Regions from separate parts of the Streptomyces sp. NPDC057565 genome, predicted to be linked through region 1. Evidence: riboswitches for the same ligand, from Rfam matches in the RefSeq annotation. Region 1 holds a riboswitch; each other region holds the start of a gene.
What was found. A riboswitch is a leader RNA that binds a small molecule or an ion and turns the genes downstream of it on or off. The one in region 1 is predicted to bind cyclic di-AMP.
Positions count from the first base shown of each region.

Region 2: linked by a shared signal. The riboswitch ahead of ACFU8W_RS02645 (transglycosylase SLT domain-containing protein) and the one ahead of ACFU8W_RS00040 (peptidoglycan DD-metalloendopeptidase family protein) in region 1 are both predicted to bind cyclic di-AMP.
Region 3: linked by a shared signal. The riboswitch ahead of ACFU8W_RS28165 (C40 family peptidase) and the one ahead of ACFU8W_RS00040 (peptidoglycan DD-metalloendopeptidase family protein) in region 1 are both predicted to bind cyclic di-AMP.
Region 4: linked by a shared signal. The riboswitch ahead of ACFU8W_RS30370 (NlpC/P60 family protein) and the one ahead of ACFU8W_RS00040 (peptidoglycan DD-metalloendopeptidase family protein) in region 1 are both predicted to bind cyclic di-AMP.

Region 1 covers NZ_JBHVFU010000001.1:5,569-9,305, forward strand. The annotation lists gene ACFU8W_RS00035 (alpha-galactosidase) at 1-1,911, shown strand, start outside; cyclic di-AMP (ydaO/yuaA leader) riboswitch at 2,198-2,351, shown strand; gene ACFU8W_RS00040 (peptidoglycan DD-metalloendopeptidase family protein) at 2,355-3,260, shown strand; gene ACFU8W_RS00045 (SGNH/GDSL hydrolase family protein) at 3,427-3,737, shown strand, end outside.
Region 2 covers NZ_JBHVFU010000001.1:648,110-651,846, forward strand. The annotation lists gene ACFU8W_RS02640 (DUF5996 family protein) at 1-908, opposite strand, end outside; cyclic di-AMP (ydaO/yuaA leader) riboswitch at 1,485-1,670, shown strand; gene ACFU8W_RS02645 (transglycosylase SLT domain-containing protein) at 1,675-2,442, shown strand; gene ACFU8W_RS02650 (GMC oxidoreductase) at 2,681-3,737, shown strand, end outside.
Region 3 covers NZ_JBHVFU010000019.1:35,579-39,315, reverse strand. The annotation lists gene ACFU8W_RS28175 (ATP-dependent Clp protease proteolytic subunit) at 1-613, shown strand, start outside; gene ACFU8W_RS28170 (hypothetical protein) at 621-929, shown strand; cyclic di-AMP (ydaO/yuaA leader) riboswitch at 1,245-1,430, shown strand; gene ACFU8W_RS28165 (C40 family peptidase) at 1,434-1,907, shown strand; gene ACFU8W_RS28160 (LysE family translocator) at 1,949-2,590, opposite strand; gene ACFU8W_RS28155 (LysR family transcriptional regulator) at 2,663-3,580, shown strand; gene ACFU8W_RS28150 (ATP-binding protein) at 3,603-3,737, opposite strand, start outside.
Region 4 covers NZ_JBHVFU010000022.1:89,203-92,939, forward strand. The annotation lists gene ACFU8W_RS30365 (hypothetical protein) at 320-673, shown strand; gene ACFU8W_RS30370 (NlpC/P60 family protein) at 745-1,923, opposite strand; cyclic di-AMP (ydaO/yuaA leader) riboswitch at 1,922-2,086, opposite strand; gene pcrA (DNA helicase PcrA) at 2,344-3,737, shown strand, end outside.

The sequences.
Region 1 (3,737 bases):
GAGGAGTACCCGGTCGAGGGCGGCCCCCGCTTCGTCCGGCCGGCTCTCTCCGTACGCACCCCCGAAGTCCGTGGCACCGAATGGGTGTTCGCCGGGGCCGCCGTGGACGGCGACGAACTCCGTATCGCGTTCTCTGACTCCGTGCAGTGGCTCGCGCTCACCCTGCACTACCGGATGCGGGACGACTCCGATGTCATCGAGCGCTGGGCCACCGTCACCCACACCGGTCCTGACGGTCCGCCGCTGGAGCTGCTGCGCGCCGACGCGGCGGCCTGGGCGCTGCCCGCCCGCGACAGCTGGCGGCTGAGCCAGCTGCACGGCCGCTGGGCGGCTGAGACACAGCTCGTGCGGTCGGAGCTGACGTACGGCGAGAAGGTCCTCTCCAGTCGGCGCGGCCACACCGGACACCAGTTCCTGCCATGGGTCGCGCTCGACGCGGACGGCGCCGCCACCGAGGAGGACGGCGAGGTGTACGGCTGCGCGCTCGGCTGGTCCGGCTCGTGGCGGATCGCGGTGCAGCAGCTCCCCGACGGGCTCGTGCAGATCACCGGAGGCGCCGGATACGACGACTCCGGGCTGCTTCGGCTGGCACAGGGGGAGACGTACACCACACCGGTGTTCGCCGGTCTGTGGAGCGCCGAAGGGTTCGGCGGGGCGAGCCGGGCCTGGCACGCCTGGCAACTGGCCCATGTCGTCCCGGACGCCGAGAGCCTGCGGCCGGTGCTCTACAACTCCTGGGAGGCGACCGGCTTCGACATCGTGGAGGACCAGCAGCGCGCCCTCGCCGAGCGTGCCGCCGCGATGGGCGTCGAGTTGTTCGTCGTGGACGACGCGTGGTTCGGGCAGCGCACCAGCGACCGGGCCGGACCAGGCGACTGGACCCCCAACCCCGAGCGATTTCCCGGCGGGCTGAAGCCGCTCGCCGACGAAGTGCACGGACTCGGCATGCAGTTCGGCATTTGGGTCGAGCCGGAGATGGTGAACGCCGACAGTGATCTGTATCGCGCGCACCCCGACTGGGTGCAGCACTTCCCCGGGCGGACCCGGACCGAATTCCGTCATCAGCTGGTGCTCAATCTGGCCCGGACCGATGTGCAGAATCATCTGTGGGAGCAGCTCGACACGCTGCTCTCCAGCGCCCCGATCGACTATGTGAAATGGGACTTCAACCGCTGCTTCACCGATGCGGGCTGGCCGGGCGAGGACTATCCGCAGAAGCTCTGGATCGCGCATGTGGACGCGCTCTACGCGCTGATCGACCGACTGCGGGCCGCCCACCCCGGCGTCGCCTTCGAGTCCTGCTCGGGCGGCGGCGGCCGGATCGACCTGGGAATCCTCGCCCGTACCGACCAGGTGTGGACCTCCGACAACACCGACCCGCTCGACCGGCTCGCCATCCAGGAGGGCTTCGGGCAGATCCATCCGGCGCGAGTGATGGCCGCCTGGGTCACCGACAGTCCGAATGTCCAGCTCAACAGCAGAACCAGTTCGCTGCGTTTCCGCTTCGTCAGCGCGATGGCCGGGGTGCTCGGGGTCGGCGGGGATCTCACCGAGTGGAGTGACGAGGAGCTGGCCGAGGCGCGGAGCTGGGTGGATCTCTACAAGGAGATCCGTCCCGCGGTGCAGCGCGGCGCGCTGTACCGGCTGCGTGCCCCGCGCGGTGGGCTCAGCGCCGTGCAGTACGTGCACGGCGACGAGGCCGTCGTGCTGATGTGGCTGGAGGCGCAGCGGTACGGGGAGCGGCCGCCGGCCCTGCGGCTGCGCGGGCTCGACCCTGCGGCGACCTACACGGACCTGGACACCGGGGCGGTCCACCACGGTGCCGTGCTGCTGCATCAGGGTCTGCACACCGGGCTGCGGGGGGATCTGGACGCGAAGGTGCTGAGGCTCCGACGTGGCGGACGTCCATGACATGTCCGTATTGCGGCATTTAGTGGAACATGGCCTACTTCTGCGGGAGATGATGCCCTATCCGTGAGCGGGATCATATCCGTGACGGTGTGTGGTGGCGCCACGGATGGGTATTCCGGACGTCGCGCGGAAAGCCAAGATCCGTAATCCACGGAGGGTGACCGGAATTCCGCGCCGATTTCCCTTCGTGGATTCCCTTGAGTAATCGATGGCTTGTTTCCGCCGTCCTCGCTCGCCTACGGTCACCCTCAATCCGGACGGACCGCCCAATCCTGCCGCCGCCCGGAATTCGCACCCACCCACGTGTGGCAGGAGCGGGGGAACCAGGTAAGCCGCCGCCCGGAGAGATCCGGCCGGCTCGGGGTGAAGTCGCGAACCGCGACCGGGCATCTCCAGCCCGAACCCGACAGCTCACCTCGTAGGCGCCGGAGAGGAAATTCTTCATGCCCACATCGGGTAAGCATCGCCGTACCAAGTCCAGCACGATCGCCCGTGGCGTCGCCGCCGTCGGCGCCGGTGGGGCCGTCATCGCCCTTCCGCTGCTCGGCGCCACCGGTGCCCACGCCGCGGAGCAGGCCGCGCCCACCGCGCAGTCGGCAGCCACGCACGTCGCCGTCGAGGCCGCGCCGGTCGTGAAGAAGCAGGTCGAGACCCGGACGTACTCCGTCGTCGCCGGTGACTACCTGTCGAAGATCGCCGCCGAGCAGCAGGTCAAGGGCGGCTGGCAGAAGCTGTACCAGGACAACCGCGAGGTCGTCGGCGAGAACCCGAGCCTGATCCTCCCGGGCATGAAGCTGACGCTCGGCGGCAAGCCGGCCGGCTCCGCCGCGGCGGACACGCAGTCCGCCCCGGCTCCGTCGACCTCCTCGGCCGACAAGTCCACGTCGCAGTCCAAGGCTTCGGAGTCCGCCAAGACCTCCGCCGCGGCGGTCCAGAGCACCAACTCCGGCTACGTGCACCCGGTCCCGGGCAAGCACACCACCGCCTACCGTGCCTCCGGCGCCAACTGGTCCAGCGGCAGCCACACGGGTATCGACTTCCCGGTCGCCACCGGCACCAGTGTGAAGGCGATCACCTCCGGCACCGTCGTCACCGCCGGCTGGGGTGGCGCGTACGGCAACCAGGTCGTCATCAAGCACGCCGACGGCCGCTACTCGCAGTACGGCCACATGTCCTCGCTCTCCGTCTCGGCGGGCCAGACCGTGACCGCCGGCCAGCAGGTCGGCCTCTCCGGCGCGACCGGCAACGCCACCGGCCCGCACCTGCACTTCGAGGTCCGCACCGGCCCGGCGTACGGGTCGGACATCGACCCGATCGCCTACCTGGCCTCGCACGGGATCTACGTCTGATCCACGGCTGATCCGGTCGGCTCGGTGAAGGGGCGGTGCGCGGCGGCGCACCGCCCCTTCACTTATTCCCCCTTTACCAAAACCTGACCGGGTGGTCTATCTCACCACCCGTCAACCCTTTATTACGGTCGCGTAGGTCACATTCGGCGGTGCAGGATATGCGCTTGTGGCAGACGATTCGAGAAACAATCAACGTGGCGTCATCAACCGGCATGGCGCCATCGGGTCGTACGCAGCGATTGGCGACAGCTTCACCGAGGGAGTCGGAGACCCCGGCCCGGACGGAACCTTCGTCGGCTGGGCGGACCGATTCGCGGTACTTCTCGCGGACCAGCTCCCGGACACCGATGCGGCGACGAGCCCCGAGGGCTCCGCGCACGGAAACTTCCGGTACGCCAATCTCGCCGTACGCGGACGCCTCCTCGACCAGATCGTCGAGGAGCAGGTGCCGCGCGCCAAGGAGCTCGCACCTGATCT
Region 2 (3,737 bases), 640 kb from region 1:
CCGCCGGGACAGGCGAGACGGCCGATGTCCCAGCCGGCGCGCCCCGCTCCGGCCTGATAGGCGCTTTCGTAGAAGGCGAGTACGGCCGCACGGGGATCGCTCTCGGTGCGGGCCGCGTCGTACGGCAGCACCGCCAGATGGCTGCCGCCACGATCCACCCACTGCGCCGACACCGGAGTGAGCGGTTCCTCCGCCAACTGCGCCGGTTCGGGAGCGGTGTACGAGTAGAACGCGGGCGCGGCGAACTTGTCGTCACCGAACCAGAAACCGAAGCTGATCACTTCTTGGGAGTAGGCCTCCCGCGTCACCGGGTCGATCTGGTGGGGCTGGTCGATCTGACGCTCCGAAAATCGGGTGTGGGCGATATCGAAGGTGTGCCAGAAATGGTGCACGGGACTGACTTTCCCCGAAAACCGCGCCGCGAATTCCTCCAGTACCAGTGCCACTTGACTGAGAACCTGCCAATACCGGTTGGCGTGTTCGGGATCGTATGCCGCGTGCTGGGTGTCCTCGGCGAACGGCCGGTCGGCGTCGGGCAGATCGAATGGCTTGGGCACGTTGATATCCACCTTGATGCCCAGCGCTTCCAGGGCGGCCATGACCTTCTTGTGGAAGGACGCCACGGACTGGCCCGAAAGCGGGAACGAGACCGTCACGCCGTCCAGTCTTGTGATGACGAGGCGATGGCCGACGAAGTCGAAGTCCACCGTGAAAATCGGGTTGCCGTCGATCTGCCCCATGGGGCGGGTGGTGATACCGCGGCCAGTGAGGTGAAACGGAACGTTCCACCAGTGATTGCGTCGGACACTGGCCGCGAGACGGATCTTTCCGACGACCTGCGCGAAGCGGTGGAGCGTCTCTTTGGTGTCACGCCACTCGGCGAGCGGCATGGGCGGGAACAGCTCCATCGCCATCACTTCTTTCGTGCTGCCGGACGGTCCCGGTGGGCGGGCAGGGCGTTCTTCCGCACCATCATGGCCATGCCGAAGGCGTACGGCACCTCGTGCCGCCGTCGTGGTGTCGTTCGTGTGAACCTGCGCGACCTGGCCGGGGCGGGCGGCCACTCGTGCGCCGCAGTCGACGCAGACGCGTGACGCGCGACTGCTCCCGGGCGCCTCCCCGGAGGCGCCCTTCCCGACGAGTCGGAGGCCCGAGTGCCTGCCCGCCGACGCCAATATCTGCTGAATGTCGCAATTTTGGCGATTAGGGGAAGCCGCTCGGCTGTCTGGATGCATGCGCAACCCTCACGAGTCGAGGCCTTGCGTGATGGGCAAATCGCCCTTTTCGGACTGAGTGGTGAGAGTCACCTTTCGGGCGCGCGGACGCAGCGGCGTGCCGCTCGGTTCCCTGCTGCGCCAAGAAAGTTGGCTTCGTGGGTCGGGGTGGATCGGGAGAAATTCCGCGACTCGATCTTGTAAATGAATTGTGATCGAGAAATGGGGGCTTGTTCAGGTCGGAGTTTCTCGCCTACGGTCACCGTCAATCCGGATGGAACGCCGAATCCTGCCGCCGTCCGGGAACCCGACCATTCACGTACGGCAGGAGCGGGGGACCCAGGCAAGCCGCCGATCCGGTATCCGGAACGGCTAGGGGTGAAGTCGTATTCCCATACGGCAAGGCAACTCCAGCCTCAACCCGACAGCTCACCTCGTAGGCGACGGAGAGGAATGCGCCATGCCCGCAATGGGTAACCACCGTCGTCGTAAGTCCGGTTCGCTGACTCGCGGAATCATTGCCGTGAGCACGGGCGGAGCCGCTCTGGCTCTTCCGATGATCGGGGCCACCGTTGCCTCGGCAGCGCCGGCGCAGCCTGTCACAGCCGTCGCCAAGACGGTGGCGCCCGCTGCCGCCCCCGCCAAGCCGACTGCAGTGCGGGCGGCTACGCCCTCCACCTATTCCGTGATAGCCGGTGACACCCTTTACAAGATCGCCCTGAGTCAGTCCGTGAGCGGCGGCTGGCAGCAGCTGTACAAGGACAATCGAGCGGTCATCGGAGCCGACCCCGGCGTGATCCACCCGGGCCAGAAGCTCACCATCGGCGCCAAGGCCGCGCCCGCGGCAGTCGAGTCCACGACGGCCGCGAGCACCGCTGCTGCGGTCACCCCCAAGCCCACGACGTACACGAACGACCTCGACGGCTGGATCAAGGAGTCGCTGGCCGTCATGGCCAAGCACGGCATCCCCGGCAGCTACGACGGCATCCACCGCAACATCATGCGCGAGTCCTCGGGCAACCCCCGGGCCATCAACAACTGGGACTCGAACGCAGCCAAGGGCACGCCGTCCAAGGGGCTCCTGCAGGTCATCGACCCCACCTTCCGGGCCTACCACGTGCCCGGTACGTCGATGGACCCCTACGACCCGGTCGCCAACATCACGGCCGCGTGCAACTACGCCGCCGCCAAGTACGGCTCGATCGACAACGTCTTCGGGGCCTACTGACCCCCGATTGCGTCGATTCGGGAATGACGGGTGGCGAGGGTCCGATGGGGCTTCGCCACCCGTTCCCGTCGGTCCTGTCCTCCTGCCGCGCGGTCCAGGGTGACGCGTGACGTTGCGTGTCCGGGTCGCTCGATCGGGTGCAGGTTACCCGCAGGTATGTAGTGACTTGACACGCAAACAGCAGTAGAACCAGTTTCACTCTTAAGAGAGTGAGGCGTGTCACATGAGTGACTCTACCATGCGTGATGCAGGCCCCAAGGGCGTTTCGCGTCGAAGATTCATCACAGGAACTGGTTCTATTTTAGGAGCCGTGGCCCTCGCGGGTCACGCCATCCCGGCCCAGGCCGGGGTCCGCTCCGCAGCCGCTCCGATCGACTCCGGGGCCCATGTCCCGGCCCTCGTGATCGGCACCGGATACGGCGGCTCCGTCGCCGCGCTGCGTCTCGCCCAGGCAGGCGTCGACGTGCACATGATCGAAATGGGCATGGCCTGGGACACCCCCGGCCCGGACGGCAAGATCTTCGCCAACACGACCTCCCCGGACAGTCGGTCGTACTGGCTCCGCACCAGGACCAAGCAGCCGCTCAGCAACTTCCTCGGCTTCCCCATCGACAAGAACATCACCCGCAACACGGGGATCCTCGACGCCGAGGAGTTCAGCGGGATCACCGTCTACCAGGGCCGCGGTGTCGGTGGCGGCTCGCTGGTCAACGGCGGGATGGCGGTCACCCCCAAGCGCGAGAACTTCGGAGCCGTCCTCCCGTCGGTGGACGCCGACGAGATGTACGGCATCTACTACCCGCGCGCCAATGCCGGGCTCGGGGCCGGCACCATCGATCCGGCCTGGTTCGACACCGCCGCGTGCTACCAGTACGCCCGGGTCGGCCGTAAGCAGGCCGAACGTGCCGGCTTCCCGTTCGTCTTCGTGCCCACCGTGTACGACTGGGACTACATGAGGCAGGAAGAGGCCGGAACCGTCCCCAGGTCGGCGCTGGCCGGCGAGATCCTCTACGGCAACAACTACGGCAAGAAATCGCTGCAGAAGACGTACCTCGACCGGATCAGAGCCACCGGCAGGGTCGCCATCTCGCCGCTGCACAAGGTCACTTCGGTCGCCCCGGCGGCAGGTGGCGGCTACACGGTCGTCATCGACCAGATCGACACCGGCGGTGTCACCACGGCCACCAAGACGGTGACCGCCGACCGGGTGTTCTTCGCGGCCGGCAGCGTGGGCACCAGCAAGCTGCTGGTCAAGCTGAAGGCCACCGGCGCGCTCCCCGGCCTGAACAACGAGA
Region 3 (3,737 bases), on a different contig from region 1:
CGTCCTGCCAGAGTTCACCGAGCGCACGACCGACGGGACCCGCACCCTCGACCCGTACTCCAAGCTGCTCGCCGAGCGCATCGTCTTCCTCGGCACCCCGGTCGACGACACCGCCGCCAACGACCTGATCGCGCAGTTCATGTATCTGGAGCACGCCGCGCCCGAGCGACCCATCTCGCTCTACATCAACTCCCCCGGCGGCTCGTTCGGTGCCATGTCCGCCATCTACGACACGATGGACTACCTCACCTGCGAGGTGGAGACGTTCTGCCTCGGCCAGGCCGGTTCCAGCGCGGCGGTCCTGCTCGCCGCGGGCGCTCCCGGCCGACGGCACGCCCTGCCCGGGGCCAGGGTCGTCGTCCAGCAGCCCGAGCTCCCGGAGCCGGTTCAGGGCCAACCGTCCGATCTGGAGATCGAGGCGCGGGAACTGGTCCGCGTCCGTGAGCTGCTCACCCGTGTGCTGGCCCGCCACACCGGCCGCAGCGCCGAACGGATCGCCGCCGACTTCGAGCGCGACCTGATCCTCGACGCCGCCGGAGCCAAGGCGTACGGGCTGGTGGACCACGTCCTGGAGAACCGCAAGGCGTCGCTCCCGCCGAACAGCGTGAGGTGAACCGCCGATGCAGCCGCCCCACCTCCCACCGCTGCCCGCACTGACGCACGCCGAGGCCGAGTTCATCGACTGCTACCTGGAAGTGCTCGACCAGCTGGGCCGGATCAACCCGGCCCGCGGCAGCGACACCTACGGCGCGCTGCGCGCGGCCCAGGCACTCGCCTCGCGGTCGGGCGCCCTGCGGGACGCGCTCACCTTGATGCACGAGCGGGGTGAAGCACAGATCCACGCCGCCACGTTGGCACGGGCACTGCGCGTGTTGGACGGGGAACGGCGGGCCGGACGGGTCACCGTGCCCCCGGCCCCGATGAGTTGATCATCTCTCCATGGGCGACACGCCCGGCACGCTGATCAATTTTTCTCGCTCGTCCGGCGCAAGGAATCCCCCGCGAGAGGGACAACTCGACTTGCGCCGCCGACGTGGACGGGGAGCGAAATATGCCGTTCCGCCGCTGGTACGGGACCGGTCGAGACAGCCTGACGAGTACACACATCACCCCTCGCTCACCCAAATAGACGATTGGTAGTGAACTTCGCATATCGCTGTTTTAGTTCGGAAATCCGGCAGTCGGTGAGTCAGGATCCGTGGGACGACAAGCCCCCGCCACCACGGCGAGGCGGTCCGGGCGGACGCCGAGTCCTGCCGCCGCCCGGATGACTGGTCGACAGAAGTGGATCGGCAGGAGTGGAGGACCCGAGCACAACGGGTCGACCGGCATCCGGTCGACCCTCGGGGTGAAGCCGCATCGCGCGGCCGGGCAACTTCGCCAGCCCGAACCCGACAGGTCATCCTTCACAGGCGGCTGACGAAGGGTTGCGCATGACTGCGCAGGTTCATGTCCCGTTTCTGAGCGCCCGGGCCGGTACGGCCACGGTTCTGACGCTCGCCGCCGTCGGCGGCTCCATGATCGTCCCCGGCGCCGTGACCGACGCCCAGGCCGCGACGCATGCGACCACGGCGCTCAAGATCGCCGCGTCGAAGAAAGGATCGCCGTACCGGTACGGGGCCACCGGCCCCCACGGTTTCGACTGTTCCGGGCTGATGCTGTATGCGTTCAAGAAGGTGGGCAAGAGGCTCCCACGCACGGCCCAGCAGCAGTACAACAAGACCCGCCACATCTCGGCGTCGAAGCGGAAACGTGGCGATCTGGTCTTCTTCCACTGGGGACGCAGCGTCTACCACGTCGGCATCTACGCCGGCAAGGGGAAGATCTGGCACTCCCCGAAGACCGGTTCCGTCGTGCGGCTGGAGAAGATCTGGACGAGGAGCGTCTGGTACGGACGAGTTCGCTGATCCCTCCGATTCTCCTCCGGCTCCCCCATTCACCACGTGCTTCAGTGCACCAGGGGTCCGGTCACCAGGACCAGCCCCAGCGCGGTGAGCGCCGCGCCGCTGCCGCCCTCGATGGCGCGGGCGGTACGCGGCCGGCGCAGCCACCGGCCCAGGCGGTCCACCAGGAGCGCCACGGACGGGAACCAGATCAGCGCGAGCAGCACGACGACGGTGGCCAGCAGCAGGGTCCTGGGGAGGGGCGGCTGCCCGTCAGGGACGAATTGCGGCAGCAGGCTCAGGAAGAGCACGGGCGCCTTGGGGTTCAGAGCGTTGGTCAGAAAGCCCTGTCGCAGGGCGCGCCGCGTGCTGGTCGCCGTCGGCCCTCCGTCCACTCCCGTGTCCACGCCCGCATCCCTGGCGCGGCGTCGTGCCGCGTGCACGCCGCTGATTCCCAGATAGAGGACGTACGCCCCGCCGAGCAGCTGCACCGTGCGGAACAGGACGGGCACGGTGACCAGGACCGCCGCGAGCCCGGCGACGGCGAGCGCGGTGTGGATGAGCAGTCCCCCGGCAACCCCCAGCGCCGTGGCCACCCCGGCCGCACGCGAGGCGAGTGCGTTCCGTACGACCACCGTGAAGTCCGCGCCCGGCAGCGCCACCATCCCTGCGGCGACCCCGATGAAGGCGATGAGTTGTCCGTCCATGGGTCCACCATGGACCGACGTAGCCTTCAGCATGTACTTGCAATCTTCTGGGTCTGCCAAAAGGAACGCTTAATGTTCGACCCGACGCGGCTCGCGGCGCTGGTGGCTGTCGCCGAGGCCGGTTCGATCACACGCGCCGCCGCCCGCCTCGGCTACACCGCGCCCGCACTCTCCCAGCAGCTGGCCAAGCTGGAGCGGGAGGCGGGCGCCGCGCTGCTGGTGCGCCACCACCGTGGCGCCCGGCTGACGGCCGCGGGCGAGCTGCTGGTCGTACGCGCCCGGCGGGTCCTCGACGAGATGGACCGTGCGCGCCACGAACTGAGCCGACTGGCCGGGCTCTCCGGCGGACGCCTCCGGGTCGGCACGTTCACCACGGCGGGTATCCATCTGCTGCCGCCGGTACTGAGTGCGTTCCGGCGCGCCCACCCGGATGTGGAGCTGTCCGTCACGGACTACGAACCGCCCGGGGGGATCGCCGCCGTCGCCTCGGGCGAGGTCGATCTGGCGCTGACCCATGCGTACGAGCCGGGGCCCGCGGCGCCGGTGCCGTCCGGGGTCTGCGTGGAGCCGCTGCTGGTCGAGGAGCTGGTGCTGATCACTGCGGTCGGCCAGGTGCTGTCCGAGGGCACAGGACGGCTGCCGGTGACGGAGCTGGCAGGCCGGCCGCTGATCAGCAGCGCACCGGCCCATCCGCCCCGCCGCGGGGTGGAGAACGCCCTGGCCGAGGTGGGGGCGACGCCCGCGGTGGTCTGCGAGTCGCCCGGCTATGCCCTGGTGTGCGCCCTGGTCAGCGCGGGGATCGGGATGGCGGTGGTGCCGGAGATGGTCGCCGCGATGTCGCCGACTCCACTGTCCGTGCGGCGGCTGGAACCCGCGGCGTTCCGGCGGACGATCTCAGTGGTGCACCACGGCGAGCGCGCGAGCGGAGCGGCGGCGACGCTGTGCGCACTGCTGCGCGGCGGCTTCGGGCGGGCGACGTCGGTGCAGTGACGTGCGCCGCCCGCTCGGGCAGTCAGGTCTGGGCGGGTGCGGTCCACGGGAGCGCGATCCAGACGGTCTTGCCTCCCTCGCTGGTGGGCGTGACCCTGAGACGTCCGCCGCACTCCTTGGCCAGACAGCGGATGATCACCATGCCGCGGCCGTTGTC
Region 4 (3,737 bases), on a different contig from region 1:
TACCGGCGGGCCGCTGAGAGGTCCGGCGGCGGGACGCCAACAGGGGGAGCGGCCCGCCGCCGGATTTCTCGGCGGGGTGACCGGGCTGCCGTCCGGGTGCGGAGCGGTGCTGAAGCCGGCCACCTGGACAGGGACGCTAGGCCCAGGGCGCGAGGAAGGGTCGCAATGACGGCTATTGCCCGAATTTGGCAATGTGTTGTCGCCGAGTGGCTGGAAAATTCCATCAGAGTCAGGCAATTGGTGCAGATGGGAGCGAAATGCCGGGTAGCCCCCACCTCGCCGAAGAGGGGTGATATGGCCCCGGCTAGGCTGCGGCCTCATGGACGTACTCATCAATGTCTTCGTCGCGCTGCACATCATCGGCATCGCCGCCCTCCTGGGCGGCTTCCTGACCCAGATGAAGGCGATGGGCGCAGGCACGGCACGCTTCGTCCCGGCGATGCTGCACGGCGCGCTGACCATGCTGGTCACCGGTGTCGCGCTGGTCGGACTCAACCAGGCCGACGACCACCCGGTCAACAACATCAAGATCGGCGTGAAGCTGGCGGTCCTGGTGGTGATCCTCGCGCTGGTCTACATCAAGCGGGACGAGGAGAAGGTCGAGAAGGGTGTGTTCGCGGCGGTCGGCGGACTGACGGTCGCCAACATCTTCATCGCGACACTCTGGACCTGAGCCGGACCCGCCCGCATGAAAAGCGAGCCCCTGCCGGACCCGGCAGGGGCTCCTCTTATGCGGGCTCGGCGTCATGCCGGGCGCACGCTGCCGTAGATCGGCATGTAGTAGATCGACTCCTCGCGGACGTTCGCCCCCGGCTTCGGGGCGTGGATCATCATGCCGTCGCCCTTGTAGATACCGACGTGGCTGATGTCGTCGTAGAAGAAGACGAGGTCGCCCGGCTTCAGGTCGGCCGTGGCTATCCGGGTGCCGATCTTCACCTGGTCCCAAGTGGTGCGGGGGATGTCGACGCCCGCTGCCTTCCAGGCGGCCTGGGTCAGCCCCGAGCAGTCGTACGAGGAGGGGCCCGCCGCTCCCCAGACGTACGGCTTGCCGATCTGGGCGCGGGCGAAGGCGAGAACCTTCTCGGCCTTCGTGGTGGCACTGGTGTCCGAGCCGGTCCCGGTCCCGGTCCCGGTTCCCGTGCCCGTCCCCGTGCCACTGGTGGAGGCGGCCTTCTTCGCCGCCTCCTGGGCCTTGCGGTCCGCCTCGGCCTTGGCGGCGGCCTGCCGGCGGGCGAGTTCCTCCGCCTTGCGCTTGGCCTCCGCCTCCTTCTCGCGCTCCAGTGCCGCCAGCCGCGCCTTCTCCTCGGCCGTCAGCTTCGACAGCATCGCGCGCGCCTCGCCCAGCTTCTTCTGGACGGATTGCTTGCTGGTCCGCAGCGTGGCCTGGGACTCGGTGAGCGTCTCCAGGCTCTTCGTCGCCTCGGTGCGCTTCTTCGCCGCCGCTGCCTGCTGCGTACGGAAGTCCGTGACCGCCTTCTGCTGCTGGGCGGTCATCCGGTTCATCAGCTGGTTCTGGTCGAAGTACGACTGCGGGTCGTTGGCCAGGAAGAAGGTGGCGGTCGGGGCGATGGAGCCGGTGCGGTACTGCGCGGCCGCGTAGTTGCCGAGTGTTCTGCGCGCCTCGTTCAGCTTGTCGGCGCGCTCGGCCACGTCCTCCAGCAGGGCGTCGACCTTGCCGCGCTGCGTGGCGGAGGCCTCTTTCGCCTGGTTGTACTGCTGGGTCGCGGTGCCCGCCTGCCGGTAGAGGTCGTCGACCTTCTTCTGCACGTCCTCGATGCTGGGCTTGGGTGCGCTCGGGGTGGCCGTGGCGCTCTGGGTCGACAGCAGGGTCACGCCTGCCAGTGCGGCCGTCGTGAGCCCGACGGCGGGGGTGGTGGTGCGTACTCGGCTGCGCGGTTTGCGATGCGATGCCAAAGCCGGCATCTCCTTCCGTGGACCGCCTACCGGGTTAGCTGTCGGGTTCGGGCGGAACGGAAGGCTGCCCTACGGTCCGAGTGGGGATACAGACCGATTCACCCCGGTTTCGCATGTGGGTCCCCGGTTCCGAACTTCCCTGTGGGCAGCGCGGATTCGGCGGGGGAGCCCGCTCGGCGTGGTTCGCCTCAAGGGGGTACGGGCCGCCCGACGGAGCACGCTAGCCAACCGTGGTGCCGCTGTGAAGCTTGATGTTCGATATGCCCGATACGTTTTCGTGACCTTGGCGAAGAGGGGTCGGAGGAGGCGGTTTGGGCCCCGATTTCCTTACGGGGCGTGGGCGGGTGCTCTCCGTACGTAGGTGCCTTCCGGCCGCGCTTTCCCATGCGGCCGCAGAGTGTCGGTGCGTCGCCCTAGACTCGTGAGGCGATGAGCAGCCTCTTTGACGACAGTTTCCTGGCCGGCCTCCAGCACTCGGAGGAAGAACCCCCGCCGCCCCCCGAGGACTCCGCACCCGAAGCGGTGCCGGAGGACCTCTTCGCGGGTGTCTTCGACGCACCCCCGCCGCCCCGGGACGCGTACTACCGGGACGGCGCCCACCGCCCCGCCATCGACTCCGCCGCCCTGCTCGACGGGCTGAACACCGAGCAGCGCGCCGCGGTCGTGCACGCCGGATCGCCGCTGCTCATCGTCGCCGGCGCAGGCTCCGGCAAGACCCGGGTGCTCACCCACCGGATCGCCCACCTGCTGGCCGAGCGGGGCGTGCACCCCGGCCAGATCCTGGCGATCACCTTCACCAACAAGGCCGCGGGCGAGATGAAGGAGCGCGTCGAGCAGCTCGTCGGACCGCGCGCCAACGCCATGTGGGTCATGACGTTCCACAGCGCGTGCGTGCGGATCCTGCGCCGCGAGTCGAAGCGGCTCGGCTTCACCTCGTCGTTCTCGATCTACGACGCGGCCGACTCCAAGCGGCTGATGGCCCTGGTCTGCCGCGATCTGGACCTCGACCCGAAGCGCTTCCCGCCGAAGTCGTTCACGGCCAAGGTCTCGAACCTGAAGAACGAGCTGATCGACGAGGAGACCTTCGCCGGCCAGGCCGCGGACGGCTTCGAGAAGACGCTCGCCCAGGCGTACGCGATGTACCAGTCCCGGCTGCGCGAGGCCAACGCACTGGACTTCGACGACATCATCATGACGACGGTCCATCTGCTCCAGGCGTTCCCCGACGTCGCCGAGCACTACCGACGCCGCTTCCGGCACGTCCTCGTCGACGAGTACCAGGACACCAACCACGCGCAGTACACGCTCGTACGCGAGCTGGTCGGCCCGGCCGGAGAGGCCGACGCCCCCGCCGAGCTCTGCGTCGTGGGTGACGCCGACCAGTCGATCTACGCCTTCCGCGGCGCGACGATCCGCAACATCCTCCAGTTCGAGGAGGACTACCCGAACGCGACGACGATCCTGCTGGAGCAGAACTACCGCTCCACGCAGACGATCCTCTCCGCCGCCAACGCGGTCATCGAGCGCAACGAGAGCCGCCGCCCCAAGAACCTCTGGACGAACGCGGGCGAGGGCGCCCGGATCACCGGCTATGTCGCGGACACCGAGCACGACGAGGCGCAGTTCGTCGCCGACGAGATCGACCGGCTGACCGACGCGGGCGACGCGAAGGCCGGCGACGTCGCGATCTTCTACCGGACGAACGCGCAGTCCCGCGTCTTCGAAGAGATCTTCATTCGCGTCGGCCTGCCCTACAAGGTCGTCGGCGGCGTGCGCTTCTACGAGCGCAAGGAGGTCCGGGACATCCTGGCCTACCTCCGGGT